4 regions of the Streptomyces sp. B6B3 genome follow, and region 2 is predicted to be linked to each of the others. Evidence: riboswitches for the same ligand, from Rfam matches in the RefSeq annotation. Region 2 holds a riboswitch; each other region holds the start of a gene.
What was found. Region 2 has a riboswitch for cobalamin ahead of metE (5-methyltetrahydropteroyltriglutamate--homocysteine S-methyltransferase). Riboswitches for the same ligand answer to the same signal wherever they lie in the genome.
Positions count from the first base shown of each region.

Region 1 (4,662 bases), on a different contig from region 2:
TGGTGGTAGGTGACGCTCACCTGCTCGAACGTGATCACGCGACGGACTCCCTCGAACGGGCCGCGCGTCCCGGGCGGCCGGGACGCGCGGACGGCGCCGCCGACGGCGACGGTGGGCCGAGGACGGCGGGCAGGAGGCCGAGCAGCACGGCCACGACCGGCAGCGGCGGCACCTCCGGCCAGGCGAGGGGCGAGAGCGACGGGTACAGGTCGGCGGGATCCACACGGGTCGCCGCGTACATCAGCGTCGCCGCGGCCAGTCCCGAGGCCGCCGCGAGGAGTTCGCCGGCACGCCAGCGGTCGGGGCGGTAGTGGCTGCGGCGCACCCGCCGGCCGCCGAGGGCGAGGCCGGCGACGGCCAGCGCCACGCCGGCCAACAGGAGCGGCGCGCCCAGGGAGCGCGGGGCCGCCGGGTCGAGCGCCCCGTACAGGCCGGCCGCGATGCCGAGCAGCCCGGCCAGCACCAGGACGCCGACGAGCAGCCTCGTCCGCGCGGGGACGGCGCCGGTGCGGCCGTAGCCGCGCGATGCCATGGCGGCGGCCAGCGCCAACGACCGGCTCAGCGCGTCCTCCAGGACGGGTATCAGGATGCCGCGCAGCGCACGCCACCCCCGCTCCCGGGCGCCGCGCAGCCGGCGCGCGCGGCGCACCCGCCCGGCACTCTCGATCAGCTGGGGCGCGACGGACAGCGCGACGACGACGGACGTGCCGATCTCGTACAGCGCGCCCGGCATGGCCTTCAGCATCCGCTTCGGGTTGGCCAGGGCGTTGGCCGCGCCCACGCACACCACCATGGCCGCCAGTTGCAGGCCGTCGTAGAGCCCGCCGAGCACCTCCTCGGCGGCGACCTCGCCGAGCAGCCGGATGCCGGCGGCGGCCTCCGGCAGCGGGATCTCGGGCAGGGTGAACAGCACGGTCGAGCCCGAACCGCCGCCGAACACGACGCGGAAGAGCACCCGCAGCACGACGATGACGGCACCGAACAGCAGATACATCCGGAAGGACAACGCCCACGGCGCGTCGGTGCGGCGCCGCACCACGACCAGGCCGGCCACGGCGACGAGCAGGGCGAGCAACAGCGGGTTGGTGGTGCGGCTGGCGGCGACGGCCAGGCCCAGCGCCCACAGCCACCAGGCGCCCGGGTGCAGGGTGCGGGGCAGCACCCCGCGCGGCCGGACGAGGACGCGGCTCACGGGTGCTCCGCCCCGCGTGCCCGACGTCTGCGCCAGACGGCGAGCCCGGCCGTCCCGACCAGCGCGACGAGCAGGCCCAGCGCGACCAGCGTGGACGCGGGCGGTCCGGCCGAATCCTCGGCCGCGGCGGACCGGCGCTCCTCGAACTCGGTGTCCTCGCCCGACCAGTCCGACGCCTCGGTCGGGCTGGGCGCGGACGCGTCGTCGGACGCGTCGCCCTGCCCCGGACCCGCACCGTCAGCGGGGGCGTCTGAGCGGTCCTCGCCCTCGTCCTGGTGCTCGTCGTCGGGACTCCCTGTGTCGGCAGAGCCGTCGCTGTCGCCCGCTCCGCCCGCTCCGCCCGGGCCGTCCGAGCCCGCCTCGTCCGCGCCACCCGAGCCGCCGGACTGCGTGCCGCCGGCCGACGCGCCGCCGTCGGCGGAGCCCTCGCCGTCCGCCCCGCCGTCGCCCGATCCCCCGCCGCTCGAATTCCCGCCACCCGACGAGCCGTCGCCCGCACCGCCGGACCCGCTGCCCGACGAGCCGCCGTCGCCGGGGCGTTCGGGCGCGACGCCGGGCGGCGACGCCTCGCCCTCCCCGTCGTTCGTCGAGAAAACCCAGCCCTCGAAGCTCCCCTCCGGCGGGGTCCGGTAGGTGGCGCCGTACTGGCTGTACTCCCACGCACCGCCGTCGGGCGCGTGCCAGTACGACCAGTACGCCGAGGCCGGCGGGGTGTCCACGCACGGTTCGGCGTCGGGCCCGGGGCGGCCGTTGATCCGGCAGACGAAGGAGTCCCCCCAGCGGTTGGTGCCCTCCACCTCGAATCCGGCGCCGCGCAACGCGTCCACGCCGTCCTCCTGCGGGCCCGGCGCGCAGCGCACCACCTGCTCGCCGCCCAGGGCCCGGAAGTCGACGACCACCGTGACCCCGTCGCCGTCGGGGCAGAACCCGGGGGCGCCGGCGCGAGGGGTCGCCGCGGCGGCGGGGCTCGCCGGAAGGACCGGGAGGACCGGGAGGACCGGGGAGATCGCGAGCAGCAGCGCGACAACGGCTCGGGCGGGGGACATGGCATGCCCTTCCTTCCGGCAGCCGGTCCCACCTGCCGCCCGACGTGCGAAACCCCTGGCGCGCGTTCGCGAAGCGAGGCGTCAGGGGGCCGACGAGCCGGGGCGGCTGAGGGCTCCACGCTGCAGTCCGTGACAGTGGGAAGCGGTTCGCGTCGTACGCCGAGCGTCCCGACTCGCGGCCCCTTGGCGGTGCCGCTCACGGTTGCAGGTCAGCGCCGGATTCGCACCGGCTTCCCTCGCACGTACGCGCATGAAGTTGTGGAGACGAGTGGACGGTCACCGGCCTGTTCCAGCCGATGACCGTCCCTCAGGGTAACGCTCCGATCAGACCGTTCGGAAGGCCAGTACCACGTTGTGACCGCCGAATCCGAAGGAGTTGTTGATGGCCGCGATGGTGCCCGAGGGCAGCGTGCGCGGCGTGTCCCGGATGATGTCGGCGTCCACCTCCGGGTCGAGCTCGTCCACGTTGATCGTCGGCGGAGCCGTCCGGTGGTGCAGCGCCAGCACCGTGGCGACCGTCTCGATGCCGCCGGCGCCGCCGAGCAGGTGGCCGGTCATCGACTTCGTCGACGAGACCGCCACATGGTCCAGATCGTCGCCCAGCACCTGGCGCAGCGCCCGGATCTCCGCGACGTCGCCCAGCGGCGTCGAGGTGGCGTGCGCGTTGACGTGGGTCAACTGCTCCGGCTTCAGGTCGGTCTGCTCCAGCAGATGGCGCACCGCCGTGGCGATGCCGGCGCCGGTCGGCTCGGGCTGCGCGATGTGGTGGCTGTCCGCGGACAGCCCCTGGCCGAGCATCTCGCAGTAGATCCGCGCGCCACGCGCCGCGGCGTGTTCGGCGGACTCCAGCACCACGATGCCCGCGCCCTCACCGAGCACGAAGCCGTCGCGCGCCGTGTCGAAGGGGCGGGACACCTTCGTCGGATCGCCCTCGTTCTTCGACAGCGCCATCATGTTCGCGAACGCCGCGATGGGCAGCGGGTGGATGCACGCCTCGGTGCCGCCGGCGACGACGATGTCGGCCCGGCCCGTGCGGATCATCTCCGCGGCGTACCCCACGGCCTCCGCGCCCGAGGCACAGGCGCTCACCGGCGTGTGCACGCCGGCGCGCGCGCCGACCTCCAGGCCGACGTTGGCCGCCGGGCTGTTGGGCATCAGCATCGGCACGGTGTGCGGGGACACCTTGCGCGCGCCCTTCTCGTTGAGCACGTCGTACTGGTCGAGCAGCGTGGTGACGCCGCCGATGCCGGACGCGACGACCGCGCCCAGGCGTCCCGGCTCGACGTCGGCGCCCTCCCCGGCCTTCGCCGTGAAGCCGGCGTCCGCCCACGCCTCACGCGTGGCGATCAGCGCGAACTGGGCCGAGCGGTCCAGGCGGCGCATCAGCGGCCGGGGCAGCACCTCGGCCGGGTCGGACGCCGCCTGGGCGCCGATCTGGACGGGAAGCCGGGAGGCCCACTCCTGCGTCAGGACTCCGACGCCTGACCTGCCGGCCACCAGGCCGTCCCAGGTCGTCGCGCTGTCGCCACCCAGCGGTGTTGTTGCGCCGATGCCGGTGACGACCACCGATCGATTGGTCGCGTTCACGGGATTTGTTAGCTCCGCTAGTCGGGGGTTTGTTGATCACTCGCCACCCGTCAGGTGGCGACATGCGCGTGCGTTGAGCGCGGGACGGAGGTCAGTCCTGGTGCTTGACGATGTACTCGACAGCGTCGCCGACCGTCTTCAGACCCTTGACGTCGTCGTCCGGGATCTTGACGCCGAACCGCTCCTCAGCGGCCACGACCACCTCGACCATGGACAGCGAGTCGACGTCCAGGTCGTCGGTGAAGGACTTCTCCTCGGTCACCTCGTCCTCCGGGATCCCGGCGATCTCGTTGACGATCTCGGCGAGGCCCTCGACGATCTCTTTCTTGTCGGCAGCCATTGCGGCGCTCCTTCACTGTCTGGCGATGCTGTGCGGTCCGGAATCGGTCTCCCGGCCGCATGCGGACTTCAGGACTTGCGTGGGTTGCACGGGGATGTGCTTAGGGGAGAGTAACGACCGTCGCGGCGTACACGAGGCCCGCCCCGAAGCCGATGAGAAGGGCGGTGTCGCCGCTCTTCGCCTGCCCGGTCGCCAACATCCGCTCCATGGCCAGGGGGATGGAGGCGGCCGAGGTGTTGCCGGTGGTCTCGATGTCGCGGGCGACCGCGACGTGCTCCGGCAGCTTGAGGGTCTTCACCATCGAGTCGATGATCCGCATGTTCGCCTGGTGCGGGATGAAGACGTCCAGGTCGTCCGCGGTGATGCCGGCCGCGTCCAGCGCCTGCTGGGCGACCTTGGCCATGTCGAACACCGCCCACCGGAAGACCGTCTGGCCCTCCTGGCGCAGCGCGGGACGCTTGTCACCCGGCTGGAACCTGTCCCAGGCGACGGTCTGG
Region 1 is NZ_JBDPLU010000004.1:79,386-84,047, reverse strand. It holds gene ABGB06_RS10580 (ATP-binding cassette domain-containing protein) at 1-38, opposite strand, end outside; gene ABGB06_RS10575 (CbiQ family ECF transporter T component) at 35-1,192, opposite strand; gene ABGB06_RS10570 (hypothetical protein) at 1,189-2,238, opposite strand; cobalamin riboswitch at 2,378-2,499, opposite strand; gene ABGB06_RS10565 (beta-ketoacyl-[acyl-carrier-protein] synthase family protein) at 2,563-3,825, opposite strand; gene ABGB06_RS10560 (acyl carrier protein) at 3,917-4,165, opposite strand; gene ABGB06_RS10555 (ketoacyl-ACP synthase III) at 4,266-4,662, opposite strand, start outside.
Region 1: it holds a riboswitch for cobalamin, as region 2 does, so the genes downstream of both, ABGB06_RS10570 (hypothetical protein) here and metE (5-methyltetrahydropteroyltriglutamate--homocysteine S-methyltransferase) in region 2, are expected to answer to the same signal.

Region 2 (4,662 bases):
GTCAGCATGCCCTTGACCGGCCGGCTGGTCAGTGACTGGGCGTAGGCGCTCCACTCCACGGTCATCGGTTCCGTCCGGGAGACGTCCCCGTGCAGGACGGGCGGGCGCACGCAGCGCGAGCCGTAGGACTGCACCCAGCCGTGCGCGGTGGTGGCGAAGCCGTCGAGCCGCTCCGCGAAGTACTGCACCATGTCGTTGCGCTCCGGTTCGCCGTGCACCAGCACGTCCAGGCCGAGGCGCTCCTGCAGGGCGATCACCCGGGCGATCTCGGCCCGCATCCGCTCGTTGTAGCCGGCCTGGTCCAGCCGGCCGGCGCGCAGCGCGCTCCTGGCCCGGCGGACGTCCGCGGTCTGCGGGAACGAGCCGATGGTGGTGGTGGGCAGCGGCGGCAGCCCGAGCCCGGCCCGCTGGACCCTGGCCCGTTCCCGGTACGGGGCCCGTTCGTGGGGCCGGCCGCGCAGCGCGGCGACCCGGGCCCGCACCCGGTCGTCCCGACGCGCGGCGGCCCGGCCCCGGCGCACCGCCTCGCCCGCCTCGGCGAGGCCCCGGGTGACGGCCGGCTCCTCGACCCGCAGCGCCCGCCCGAGCAGCACCACCTCCGCCACCTTCTGCCGCGCGAAGGCCAGCCGGTCGCGCAGCCCGGGGTCCAGCCCGGGCTCGGCGGCCAGGTCGTAGGGCACGTGCAGCAGCGAGCACGAGGTGGACACCGCGAGTCGCCCGACCGAACCCAGCAGCCCGGCGCAGGTCGCCGCCGCGGCGCGCAGGTCCGTGCGCCACACGTTGCGCCCGTCCACCACGCCGGCCACCACCGTCTTGTCCCGCAGCCCCGGCAGGGTGGCCAGCCGGCCGGCCGCCGCGGGGCCCGCCACCAGGTCGACGCCGACCGCCTCGACGGCGGTGCCGGCCAGCACCGGCAGCGCGGGGCCCAGATCGCCGAAGTAGCCGGCGACCAGCATCCGCGGCCGGCGGCGCGGCGCCGCCAGCCGGTCGTACGCCCGGCGCAGCGCCGCGAGCTCCGCCTCCGTGCGGTCCGCGGCGAACGCCGGCTCGTCCAGCTGCACCCAGTCCGCCCCGGCGTCGGCCAGCCGCTCCAACAGCTCCGCGTAGCAGGCCAGGAGCGGCTCCAGCAGGTCCAGCGGAACGAACCCGTCCGGCGCGTCCGGGGCCGGCTTCGCCAGCAGCAGGAACGTCACCGGGCCCAGCAGCACCGGCCGGGTCGGCACCCCGAGCGCCGCCGCCTCCCGGTACTCGGCGACCGGTTCGGGGTCGTCGGCGAGCGCCAGCCGGGTGTCCGGCGCCAGTTCCGGCACCAGGTAGTGGTAGTTGGTGTCGAACCACTTGGTGAGCTCCAGCGGGGCCACGTCGTCCCGGCCCCGCGCCATGGCGAAGTAGGTGTCGAGCGGCGGGAGGCCGAGCGCGCGGAACCGCGGCGGCACCGCGTCGACCAGCACGGCGGCGTCCAACACCTGGTCGTAGTGGGAGAAGGTGTTGCCCGGCACGGAGTCCAGGCCGGCGTCGGCCAACTCCCGCCAGGTCGCCGCCCGCAGCGCGCGGCCGACCTCCAACAGGCCCGCGGTGTCCAGCCGGCCGGCCCAGTGGTCCTCGACCGCGCGCTTCAGCTCCCGGCGCGGGCCGATCCGCGGATAGCCCAGCACCGTCGCGCCGATCTCGTCAGCACGACGGGCATCGTGGGTGCGGTGGGTGCGGTGGGTGGTGTCGTCGATCACAGCTCTCTCCTCGCGAGCTCGCTGACCTCGGTCGGAACCACGAGGACAGCACGCGAGAACGGCGCCGCGCCGGAACCGGCACGAACGCGTCCCACGAGCCCACCCGCGAGGCCCAGGACCAGCGCGCACCGGCGGTGCGCGCGCCGGCGGCAGGTCTTCGGACTCGCGGGCACCCGCCGGCTCCCGAAGGAGCCGCCGGACCTACTGGCCGTCGCTTCCCGGGCGCGGCGCGCCCAGTGCCTGATGACGGCGGTCGTTCCCACTCACCGCTGCGGGGCAGTCCCGGATTCGCACCGGGTTCCCTCTTGCCTCGCCGGACTCCGCGGAGCCCGACGAACCGTCGGCGTCCCCGACCCTATGCCCTCCTCCGCGGCGCCGGGCCTGGGGGAGGGGCGTCCGGCTCTTCGCCGTGCGTTCGCCGGGCGTTCCGCCGCGCGGCATCCGACGTCGTCGCGGGCGGACCATGCTGCGGCGGATCAGCGCGTCGCACCACGGGAGGTACCTCATGACCGAGTCGAGTTCCGGACGGGACGTCGGATCCCACCACCGGCGGCCGGTCGGCCGCCGGACGGTGCTGCGGGGCGGGGCGCTCGCCTCGGCCGCGCTGGCCCTGCCCACCCTGCCCGCGCTGGCCGGCGCCGCGCCCGCGCAGGCCCGCTCCGGGCGCCCCGAGGCCCGCTGGGGCGTGCAGGCGGGAGACGTCACGAGCTCCTCGGGCCTGGTGTGGGTGAGGTCCGACCGTCCGGCCCTGATGGTCGTCGAGACCTCGGCCACCGAGTCGTTCCGCGCGCCGCGCCGCTGGCACGGGCCGCTGCTCGGCCCCGACACGGACTTCACCGGCACCACGGCGCTGCGCGGCCTGCCGCCCGGCGAGCAGATGCACTACCGGGTGCTGCTCGCCGACCCGGACGACCCGCGGCGGAGCGGCGCGCCCGTGACCGGCACCTTCCGCACCGCGCCCGCCCGGCGCGGGGACGGCGTCCGGTTCGTGTGGTCGGGCGACCTCGCCGGACAGGGCTGGGGCATCAACACCGAACTCGGCGGCTACCGCGCGTTCGAGGAGATGCGCCGCCTCGACCCGGACTTCTTCCTGTTCAGCGGCGACACCGTCTACGCGGACGGCCCGCTGGAGCCGAGCGTCACCCTGCCGGACGGGCGGGTGTGGCGGAACGTCACCACCGAGGCCAAGTCCAAGGTGGCCGAGACGCTCGACGAGTACCGCGGCACCTTCCGGTACAACCTGCTGGACGCCAACCTGCGCCGGTTCAACGCCCAGGTGCCCTCGATCGTGCAGTGGGACGACCACGAGGTCACCAACAACTGGTACCCGGGCGAGATCCTGGACGACGAGCGCTACACCGAGCGGTCGGTGGACGTGCTGGCGGCGCGCGCCCGCCAGGCGTACGCCGAGTACTTCCCGGTGCCCACGCTGGCCCCCGACCAGAACCGCGGGCGCGACGGACGGATGCACCGGGTGGTGCGCCACGGCCCGCTGCTCGACGTCTTCGTGCTGGACATGCGCACCTACCGCAACGCCAACTCGCCGGGCCAGCAGACCGCCGACCCGCAGGGCATCCTCGGCCGCGCCCAGCTGGAGTGGCTCAAGGCCGAGCTCGCCCGCTCCCGCGCCGTGTGGAAGGTGATCGCCGCCGACATGCCGCTCGGCCTGGTGGTGCCCGACGGCGAGACGGACATCGAGGCCGTCGCCAACGGCGACCCCGGCGCGCCGCTCGGCCGGGAGCTGCAGATCGCGGAGCTGCTGCGATTCGTGAAGCACCGCCGGATCACCGGCACGGTGTGGCTCACCGCCGACGTGCACTACACCTCGGCGCAGCACTACCGGCCGGACGCGGCGGGGTTCACCGACTTCGAGCCGTTCTGGGAGTTCGTCAGCGGCCCGTTGAACGCCGGCTCCTTCCCGGCGAACGAGCTGGACCCGACGTTCGGGCCTGAGCGGGTCTTCCTCAGGGCACCCGACCGGGCCAACGTCTCGCCCGCCGAGGGCTACCAGTTCTACGGCGAGGTGGAGATCGACGGCGACGGCGGCGAGCTCACCGTCCGGCTCCGCGAGGTCGGCGGCGACGTGCTGTTCCAGCAGACCCTCCAGCCGGGCCGGGTCGGCCAGTAGCCGGCGGGAGCCGGGTCACAGGACGCCGCGCCGCACCAGGACGCCCAACACCAGGGCGCCCGGCAGCAGCGGGAGCCAGACCGTGATGACCCGGTACGCCAGCACGGTGGCGGTCGCCGTCGCGACGGGCGCTCCGACGGCGACCAGCGCCACCACCAGGGCGGCGTCCACGGAGCCCAGTCCGCCGGGGGACGGCACGACGGCGGCCACCACCGTCGCGGCCAGGTAGGCCAGCACCACGTGCGCCACCGGCAGCCTCCCCCAGGCCTCAGAGGCCTGGGAGGTGCCCCCCTGCCCCATCGAGAGCGCCACCGCGACCAACCCGGCCGCCTGGAGTGCCGGGAAGGCCAGCGAGCCGCCCCAGAGCGCCAACGCCCGGGCCGGCCGGGCGTGCAGGGCGCGGACGTCGGTCAGCGCGGTCGCCAGGAAACGGGCGACCGCGTGGCGCGCCGGGCGGATCGCCAGGGCGGTCAGCAGGAGGACGACGGCGACGGCCGCCGCCACCGCCGCGACCAGCGACAGCCCGATCCGCTCCGGCAGCAGCTCCTCCATGCGGAGCGCGTTCGGGAAGGCCAGCAGCACCGCCAGCAGCAGCCCGATCCGGGACACCCCCTCGGCCAGGAAGTACAGCGCGAGCGCGGCGGAGTAGCGGGCCGGCGGCAGTCCGCAGCGCGAGAGGAAGCGGACGTTGACCGCGCTCGCCCCGATGCCGGAGGGCAGCAGGTGGTTGGCGGCGCCGGCGGCGAACTGGGTGACCAGCAGCCGGGCGGGCGGCAGCCGCTCCCGCACGGTGCCCTGCCGGGCGAA
Region 2 is NZ_JBDPLU010000006.1:371,027-375,688, reverse strand. It holds gene metE (5-methyltetrahydropteroyltriglutamate--homocysteine S-methyltransferase) at 1-1,667, opposite strand, end outside; cobalamin riboswitch at 1,879-2,034, opposite strand; gene ABGB06_RS16300 (alkaline phosphatase D family protein) at 2,233-3,855, shown strand; gene ABGB06_RS16295 (lysylphosphatidylglycerol synthase domain-containing protein) at 3,871-4,662, opposite strand, start outside.

Region 3 (4,662 bases), on a different contig from region 2:
TCCAGGTGTTCTTGATCGCGTCGCGGTAGCGCTCGTAGAAGTCCGGGTAGCGCATCGGACGCAGGGTCAGCTCGAAGCCCGGGTCGAGCAGGTTCCTGGTGGCGGCGCCGGTGCTGGCGGTGCTGGTGGTGCTGTCGGCGGTGGCGCCGGGGGTGGTGCTGGTCACTGGCAGGCCTCGCAGGTCTCGGGGTTCTCCAGGGAGCAGGCGGCGGCCTCCGCGGCGGAGGGCGCGGCCTGTTCGGGGACGGTGACGGTGGTGGGGGCGGCGGCGCGGGCGGACTGGGCGATCCGGGTCGCCGGCCGGGAGCGCAGGTAGTAGGTGGTCTTCAGACCGCGCTGCCAGGCGTAGGCGTACATCGAGCTGAGCTTCCCGATGGTGGGCGCGGCCATGAAGAGGTTCAGCGACTGGCTCTGGTCCAGGTACGGGGTGCGCGCGGCGGCCATGTCGATCAGGGCGCGCTGCGGCAGCTCCCAGGCCGTGCGGTACAGCGACCGCAGCTCGTCCGGCAGGCCCGGCAGGTCCTGGATCGAGCCGTTCGCCTCGCGCAGCGCCTCCCTGGTGGCCTCGTCCCACCGGCCCAGCCGCTTCAGCTCGGCCACCAGATAGGCGTTGACCTGGAGGAACTCCCCGCTGAGCGTCTCCCGCTTGAAGAGGTTCGAGACCTGCGGCTCGATGCACTCGTAGACCCCGGCGATGGAGGCGATGGTGGCGGTGGGCGCGATCGCCAGCAGCAGGGAGTTGCGCATGCCGACGCGGGCGATCCGGGCGCGCAGCGCGTCCCAGCGCTCCGGCCAGGCGGCGGACGCGGTGGTCTCGGGGTAGTGGTCGGGGTGCAGCGTGCCCCGGGCGGTGCGGGTGTCCGCCCAGGCCGGGTGCGGGCCGTGCCGTTCGGCGAGCTCGGCGGAGGTCTCGTAGGCGGCCAGCATGATCCGCTCGGCGATCCGGGTGGACAGCTCCCGGGCCTCGGCCGAGTCGAACGGCAGGCGCAGCCGGAAGAAGACGTCCGCCAGCCCCATCACGCCCAGCCCGACCGGCCGCCACCTGGCGTTGGAGTCGCCGGCCTGCCGCGTCGGGTAGTAGTTGATGTCCACCACCCGGTCGAGGAAGACCACCGCCGTCCGCACGGTGGCGTCCAGCCGGTCCCAGTCGATCCCGCCGGCGGGCGTCACATGGGCGGCGAGGTTGACCGAGCCGAGGTTGCACACGGCCGTCTCACCGTCGTCGCTGACCTCCAGGATCTCGGTGCAGAGGTTCGAGGAGTGCACCACGGCGCCGGGTCGGGCCGTCTGGTTGGCCGTGCGGTTGGCGGTGTCCTTGAACGTCATCCAGCCGTTGCCGGTCTGCGCCAGGGTGCGCATCATCCGGGCGTAGAGCTGCCGGGCCGGCACCGCGCGCCGCGCCAGGCCCGCGGCCTCCGCCCGGCGGTAGGCGGCGTCGAACTCCTCGCCCCACAGGTCCACCAGCTCCGGCACGTCGACCGGCGAGAAGAGCGACCAGTCGGCGTCGGCCGCGACCCGGCGCATGAACTCGTCGGGGATCCAGTGCGCGAGGTTGAGGTTGTGGGTGCGCCGGGCCTCCTCGCCGGTGTTGTCGCGCAGTTCGAGGAACTCCTCGATGTCCGCGTGCCAGGTCTCCAGGTAGACGCAGGCCGCGCCCTTGCGGCGGCCGCCCTGGTTGACCGCGGCGACCGAGGCGTCGAGGGTGCGGAGGAACGGCACGATGCCGTTGGACTGGCCGTTGGTGCCGCGGATCAGCGAGCCGCGGGCCCGGATCCGGGAGTAGGGCAGGCCGATGCCGCCCGCGTGCTTCGACAGCCGGGCCACCTGGTGGTAGCGGTCGTAGATCGAGTCCAGCTCGTCCTTCGGGGAGTCCAGCAGGTAGCAGGAGGACATCTGCGGGTGCCGGGTGCCCGAGTTGAACAGCGTGGGGGAGGAGGGCAGGTAGTCGAGCCGGCTGGTCAGCCGGTACAGCTCGGCGACCTCGGCCAGCGCGGGCTCCGACTCGTCGGCGGCGAGGCCGCAGGCCACCCGCAGCAGGAAGTGCTGCGGGGTCTCGATCACCGCCCGGCTGGTCGGGTGGCGGAGCAGGTACCGGGAGTGGACGGTGCGCAGCCCGAAGTACCCGAACCGGTCGTCCGCGCCCTCGGCGACCGCCCGCTCGACCAGCGCGTCGAGCCGGGCCGCGTGCCGGCGCACGAAGCTCAGCGTGCGGTCGGCGATCAGACCCTCCCGGTGGCCCACCTCGATCGAGGCGGTGAAGGACCCGGCGCCCTGGCCGGCGGCCTCCTCGCGGACGGCGACCGTCAGCAGCCGGGCGGCGAGCCGGGAGTACTCGGGGTCCTCGACGATGAGTCCGGCGGCGGCCTCGATGGCCAGGTCCCGCACCTCGGCCGCGTCGGAGCCGGCGTGCCGGCCGCGCGCCACCGCCGCCGCGACCCGGTCGGGGTCGGTCGCGGGCAGCCCGGCCGACGCCGCCGCCAGCAGACGCCGCATCGGATCCGGTGGCTCGGCGGCGGTCTGGGATGGGGCGACGATCTCGGGTGCGATGGTCACGGCGACGCTCTCCTCACGGCGCGAGGGGCGACGCAGGTGGACGAGCGCGCGCGGGCAGGCGTGTCCCCCCGGCAACCGGGCAAAGGGCATCCAAGCACCGCGTCCGCTGGCCCAGCCCACGAGGCCCGGACGAGTTCCTCCGCCGCCGACAGGCATTCGGACTCGTGACGGGCATCAGAAAACGGCAAGGATCAGCCCATCACACACCGTTGCGGGACAGTTCCGGACTCGCACCGGATTCCCCTGCGGTGGCAGCGAGCACGAGCATACATCTTGTGCCGTGAAAGTCGAGCGCCCCTATATGTTGTGGTCGCCGAGGAGTTCGTCGGTCGGCGGATCGTCCAGGCCTCGTGCGAACGTGCTGAGAACGAACCCGGGCAGCGGCTCCCAGTCCCGCTCCGGTGTCCGCACAAAGCCCAGCCGCTCGTACAGCCGGTGGGCCGTGTGCATCTGCAACTGACTGGACAGCACGATGCGCCGCCGGCCGGACCGGCGCGCCCGGCGGAGGCACTCGCGCACCAGCGCCTCGCCGGCCCCGCGCCCGCGCGCGGCGGGGGACACCGCGAGCATCCGGAACTCCGCCTCGTCCGGGCCGGCGATGTCGGCGTACTCCCCGGCGGTGACGAAGGTCACCGTCCCCACCACCTCGTCGCCCGGACCGTCCGGCGCCACGGCCACCAGCACTTCGGCGTGCTCCGCGCGCCGCGCCGCGTCGCGCAGCACCGCCAGATACGGGTCGCGCTCGGCGTCGACCAGCAGGCCCTCCCCGAGATACACGGCGGCGGTCAGCGCCCCGACCGCCGCCAACTCCGCCGGCCTCGCGTCCCTGATCGTGATGTCCATGGGATCAGTGTGACCGTGGGGTCTGACACCGCCGCCCTCCGACCGCCGCCCTCCGACCGCCGCCCGGCGCCGCGGCCCGCACGTGCGGAGACGGTCGGTCAGCAGCAGCCGCCGCCGGGCGGTCCGGCCGGGTCGCCGTACCGGGACCTGACGCGCCGCCGTTCGAACTCGCGGCGGCTCGGCGCCGGAGCCGTCGGGTCCGTCGCGCGCAGCCGCGCCACGTGCCGTTCGTACGCGGTCTCGCCGGTGAACTCCCTGACGTACCACCACAGCCGGGCGGCGGCCCGGCGCGGCGGGGCCGCGGTCACGGTCGCGCCCCCGTCCTGGTCTCGGCGGAGCTCCTGGACTGCTCGGGAATGCCGCCGCCGGGCCCGAGACCCGCGGCCACGAGGTCGGCCTTCTCCTCCCTGGTGGGGATGAGCCCGGCCGGGGCGACGATCTGGGACTCCTCGGCCGGCGCCTCGGCGAGCGCCACGTCCTGCGGCCGCATGGCGGCCCTGACGCACACCCGCGCCGCGTCGACGAAGACCACGATGACCAGCAGCGCGAGCACCGCCGTCAGCGTGGCGTCCACCGTCGCGTTCGTGACGATGGTCTCCATGTCGCCCACGTCCTGGGCGGGAGCCAGCACCTCGCCGGCGTCGATGCCGTCCTGGTAGACGTCACGCTGGGCCAGGAAGCCGACCCGGGGATCGTCCGAGAACACCTTCTGCCAGCTCGCGGTCAGGGTCACCACCGCCACGAAGGTCATGGGCACGGCCGTGACCCAGGCGTAGCGCAGCCGTCCCGACTTGACCAGCAGCACCGTGCAGACGGCCAGCGCCACCGCGCCGAGGAGCTGGTTGGTGATGCCGAACAGCGGGAACAGCGTGTTGATTCCGCCGAGCGGGTCGTTGACCCCGACCCAGAGCAGGTAGCCCCAGAGGCCGACGACCAGCCCGCTGGTCAGCCAGACGCCGGGCAGCCAGGTGTGCGAGCGCAGCCGGGCCAGCGACGGGTGGGCGCTGGCCAGCGCGTCCTGGAGGATGAAGCGGCCGACCCGGGTGCCGGCGTCGAGGGCGGTCAGGATGAACAGCGCCTCGAACATGATCGCGAAGTGGTACCAGAAGCTCATCATGCTCTCGCCGCCGAGGAAGTCGGCGAGGATCCCGGCCAGGCCCAGCGCCAGCGTGGGCGCGCCGCCGGTCCGGGACAGCAGCGACTCCTCCTCCACCGACTCGGCCGCCGCGGCGAGCTGGTCGGGCGTGATCGTGAAGCCCCAGGACG
Region 3 is NZ_JBDPLU010000001.1:275,359-280,020, forward strand. It holds gene ABGB06_RS01160 (ribonucleotide-diphosphate reductase subunit beta) at 1-166, opposite strand, end outside; gene ABGB06_RS01165 (ribonucleoside-diphosphate reductase subunit alpha) at 163-2,493, opposite strand; cobalamin riboswitch at 2,683-2,828, opposite strand; gene ABGB06_RS01170 (GNAT family N-acetyltransferase) at 2,851-3,396, opposite strand; gene ABGB06_RS01175 (CstA-like transporter-associated (seleno)protein) at 3,495-3,704, opposite strand; gene ABGB06_RS01180 (carbon starvation CstA family protein) at 3,701-4,662, opposite strand, start outside.
Region 3: it holds a riboswitch for cobalamin, as region 2 does, so the genes downstream of both, ABGB06_RS01165 (ribonucleoside-diphosphate reductase subunit alpha) here and metE (5-methyltetrahydropteroyltriglutamate--homocysteine S-methyltransferase) in region 2, are expected to answer to the same signal.

Region 4 (4,662 bases), on a different contig from region 2:
GAGCAGCAACGGGTTGGTGGTCCGGGAGGCCGCGGCGGCCAGACCCAGCGCCCACAGCCACCACGCGCCGGCGTGCAGCGCGTTGCCCCGCTCGGCCCGGGGCGCACGCAGCGCCCGCGCCCACCCGGGCGCCCACCAACGCGTACCGCCTCGCCGCGCCCCGCCCGCCCGGTGCGGAGCGGCGGGTGAGGAGGCGGGCGGTGCGCCGTCCCGGGGACCGGGGCCGGCCAGGCCCCGGAGGACGACCCCGGACGCTCCGGCGTCGCGGCCGGGACCGGCGTCATCTCCGGGCGACCCTGCTCCCCGGGTCGCCGGGACGGGCGCGGACCGCTGCCGCGCCACGTACCCGTAGCTGGGGGCAGGTCCCGCGACCGGCCGGCGGGTCCCAGGACCTCGGGAACGACCGTCGGCGTGCCACGACGCGTGCGCCACGTTCCGGCCCGCGGCCAGCGCGGCGCGCACGGCCAGCCACGCCCGCCCGGGGTGCCGCGGGGACGGTCCGCGCCGGACTGGGCGCGCGGGCGGCGGGCGGCGCAGGGCCGAGGCGGCGGGATACATGGGCGGGGTCAGTCCTGTCGGCCGCGGCGGCCGCGGCGGGCCGCCGCGGTGGCGAGCAGCAGCACCACGCCGATGCCGGCGGCGATCGCGACCGGACCACCGCCGCCGCCCGCGTCGTCCGCGGCCGTGTCGTCGCCGGCCTCGTCGCCGGCGCCACCCCCCTCGGTGAGCTGCTCGCCGCAGCCCTGCTCCGGATAGCCGGCGATGGCGCACAGCAGGCCGTCGGCGTTGTAGCGCAGCGGCTCCGCGACCTCGGCCAGCGCCTCGGCGGCCGTCGCGCCGTCCGGGACGCGGGCGCACTCCGTGCGCGGCTCGGGCGGGTGGTCGCCGTCCGGCGCGTCCGCCCGTTCGCCGAAGTCGATGACCAGCGCGACCCCCTGGTCGTCGCCGCCCCCGTCCGCGCCGCAGATGGCGGCGAAGTCCGCCGCGCCGCGCGGCTGGTGCGCGTCGGACGCCTCCTGGCTGACCGCGAAGCGGAAGCCGAGCACGTCGCCCGGATGCGTCCGGGCCGTGCCGGGTCCCTCGGCGGCGTACGCCCAGGCGCCGTCGGCCGCACCCTCCCAGAACGACCAGTAGCGGTAGCCCGAGCCGTCCGCCCGCGCCGGCGCGGCGAACAGCGCCGTCGTGGCGAGGACGGCGCCCGCGGCGGCGAGCGCGCCCGGTCCCCGCAGCGCGCCGATCACCCGGCCGATCACTCCGCCGCCCGGCCGGCCCGCCGCCGGCGGCCCAGCACGACGCCCACGGCGATGCCCAGCACCAAGGCGATGCCGCCGACCCACAGCAGCACGCTCACGCCGCCGCCCCCGTCCGACGCGGCGTCCGCCGCCGCGCCGTCCGCCGCCTCCTCGGGCCCGGGGCCCAACGCGTTGAGCTGGGCGATCAGGTCGGTGCCGCCGAAGTCCTCGGGGGACACGTCGCCGGCGTGGGCGGCCAGCACCAGCGTGGCGAGCGCCGCCGGGCTCTTGGCGTAGCCCGTCCAGGACACGTGCTGCTCCTGCAGCCAGTCGAGCGGCCCCTCGGCGGCCTCCCGCTCGCCGCCGGCGACAAGGGCCAGCACGGCCTTCGCCGTGCTGGCGTAGTCGGGCTGCTCCTCCCCGTCCTCGGCGAGCGTCACCAGGTGCTGTTCCCGCGCGTCGAGCGCGCCCGCCAGGTACCGGGCGCCGGCCGCCCCGACCTGGAGGTGAACCGGCTGCTCCTCGGCCGCGCCGTCGTCCACGCCCTCCCCGGTGGCCTCGTCGCTCGCCCCGTCCGTCGCCCCGTCGGTCGGGTCCTCCGTCGTCTCGCCGGTCTCGCCGGTCTCGTCGGTCTCACCGGTCTCACCGGTGTCCCCGTCGCAGGACGGCGGCTCGACGGCCGGGGCGTCGGCGGCCTGCTCGGGGTCGACCAGCACCCCGCTGCCCTGCGCGGCGAGCACCGCGTCCACCGTGGCCACGTCGTTGGCGAACAGCTCGCCCGACTCGGCGTCGGGCTGCCAGGCGAACGCGCCGCGCTCCTCCTCCGTCGCGTCACAGCCCAGTTGCAGCGCGCCGAGCGCGTCGTACGGGGACGCGTCCTCGAGCCGCACCTCGGCCGGGTCCTCGCCGGCGGCGGCGAAGGCGCCGACGACGACGGCGGTGGAGTTCGCGTCGCTGGCCCCGCCGGGGTTGAAGCTCCAGCCGCCGTCCGCGTTCTGCACGCCGCGCAGCCAGCGCAGCCCGTCCGCCACGGACCCCTCGTGGCCGCCGAGCGCGCTCAGCGCCTGGACGGCGAACGCGGTGGCGTTGCTGTCGGCGGCGGTGACGTCCTGGCAGGGCTCGCCGGTGTCCGCCCGGTAGGAGAGATAGGAGCCGTCGTCGCACTGCTGCTCCACCAGCCAGTCGACGGCCTCCTCGGCCGGGGTGTAGCCGGCGGTGTGCTGGGCGAGCAGCGCCAGGGACTGACGCAGCACCCCGTCGTACGTCGGGTCGCCCTCGCCGAAGAGGGCCTCCTGGTCCAGCCGGTCGGCCGGTTCGCCGTCCCCGGAGTCGGCCACCGCCGGGGTCGCCGCCGCGGCCAGGGCGGCGGCGGAGGCCAGGACGAGTGCGCTGCGGCGCAGCGGCGCGGTGAAGGACACGTGTCAGCCTTTCGCTGTGCTGGTCGGTCACCGGGCACGGCGGACCACACGGCGCGGCTGTGCGCTGTGGGCACCGGGCTCAGCTCCGTATTCCTCGACGGGCCCAGTGCGGACCACGAGTGGGCATCCCGGCTCGCGCGCCGCGCCGCGGAAGGCAGCGGGCACGCTCACGGTTGCGGGTCAGCGCCGGATTCGCACCGGCTTCCCCCACTCGCGGGCGAACTGTGCGCTCACTCTAACGGTCGGGCGCGGGGTACGGGGCCACCAGGCGGCAGGCGGTCTCCAGGTCGGCGTGCGCCTGGGCCAGGGTGATCGTGCCGGAGAGCCAGTAGACCAGCGTGGACTGCCAGGTGTGCTGGATGACCCGGATCGCGCTCAGCCGGTGCTCCGCCTCGGCGGCCGAGGCCGGTTCCGGCAGCCCGGAGGCGTCGAGCAACAGCCGGCTGGTGAGCGCCGAGACGGCGGTGACCTCGGCCCGTGCGGAGGCGTCGGCGAAGAGCAGGGCGCGCATCATGGCCTCCGCGAGCCGGGGTTCGCGCTGGTGCGCGCGGAACGCGCGGCGCAGCGCGTGCGCCAGCCGGTCCGCCGGGTCCGCCTCGACCAACGGCCGCTCCCGCAGGGTGTCCCAGAGCCGCTCCAACTGGTCGTGCAGCACGGCGACCAGCAGGTGCACCTTGGAAGGGAAGTACCGGTAGAGGGTGCCGAGTGCCACCTGCGCGGTCTCGGCGACCTCCCGCATCTGCACCGCGTCGAAGCCGCCGGCCGAGGCCAGCGACGTGCTGGCGTCCAGGATGCGCCGCCGGCGGGCCCGCTGCCGCTCGGTGCGGGCCAGCGCCGCGGTCGGGGTCTCCCTCAGACCCAGGGGGGTGTCGTCCGCCGCCGGCTGGGCGGCCGGTCCGGACGGCTGCTGCGGTTGCCTCATCCGTCCATCAGACCATCGGACGACGAATTTCGTCCCCCGGCACGCTGCCCCATGCCCCGCCCCGGCCCGCCCCTGGCCCGGGGCGGGGAGGTGCCCCCCGGTGCGCGGGCACGTTATCGTTCAGATCACTTCCATACCTGCGAGTAGCACGCGAACGGGGGCCTGAGTGACCGCGGAGCCTGGACCGGGGGAAGACCGTCCGCTCCGGATCGCGCTTCTCAGCTACAAGGGCAACCCGTTCTGCGGCGGCCAGGGCGTCTACGTCCGGCACCTCTCCCGCGAACTGGCCAGGCTGGGCCACCGGGTCGAGGTCATCGGCGGCCAGCCGTACCCCGTGCTCGACCCGGGCGTCGCCCTCACCGAGCTGCCCAGCCTCGACCTCTACCGGCAGCCCGACCCGTTCCGCACGCCGTCCCGCGACGAGTTCCGCGACTGGATCGACGTGCTGGAGGTCGCCACGATGTGGAGCGGCGGCTTCCCCGAGCCGTTGACCTTCTCGCTCCGCGCCCGCCGCCATCTCGCGGCCCGGCGGGGCGAGTTCGACGTGGTGCACGACAACCAGACGCTCGGCTACGGCCTGCTGGTGCCCGGCGGCGCGGCCCGGCCGCTGGTCACCACCATCCACCACCCCATCACCGTCGACCGCCGGCTGGAGTTGGCCGCGGCGCCGACCTGGCAGCGCCGGATGTCGCTGCGCCGCTGGTACGGCTTCACCCGGATGCAGCGCCGGGTCGCCCGCCGGCTGCCGTCCGTGCTGACCGTCTCCGCCGCCTCCCGGCGGGAGATCGTCGAGGACTTCCGGGTGCGGGCCGGACGGGTGCACGTCGTGCCCATCGGCGCCGACACCCGGGTCTTCCACCCGGATCCGGCCGTGCCCCGGGTGCCGGGCCGCATCGTCACCACGGCCAGCGCCGACGCGCCGCTGAAGGGCCTGCTGCACCTGGTCGAGGCGCTGGCCAAGGTGCGCACCGAACATCCGGGCGCGCATCTGGTGGTGGTCGGCGCCCGCCCGGCGGACGGCCCGGTGGCCGCCGCGCTCGACGCGTTCGGCCTCGGCGGGGCCTCGGGCGCCGTCGAGTTCGTCAGGGGC
Region 4 is NZ_JBDPLU010000004.1:16,003-20,664, reverse strand. It holds partial or broken gene ABGB06_RS10280 (CbiQ family ECF transporter T component) at 1-111, opposite strand, end outside; gene ABGB06_RS10275 (SCO2322 family protein) at 567-1,253, opposite strand; gene ABGB06_RS10270 (prenyltransferase/squalene oxidase repeat-containing protein) at 1,250-2,650, opposite strand; cobalamin riboswitch at 2,754-2,889, opposite strand; gene ABGB06_RS10265 (TetR family transcriptional regulator) at 2,886-3,572, opposite strand; gene ABGB06_RS10260 (glycosyltransferase family 4 protein) at 3,739-4,662, shown strand, end outside.
Region 4: it holds a riboswitch for cobalamin, as region 2 does, so the genes downstream of both, ABGB06_RS10270 (prenyltransferase/squalene oxidase repeat-containing protein) here and metE (5-methyltetrahydropteroyltriglutamate--homocysteine S-methyltransferase) in region 2, are expected to answer to the same signal.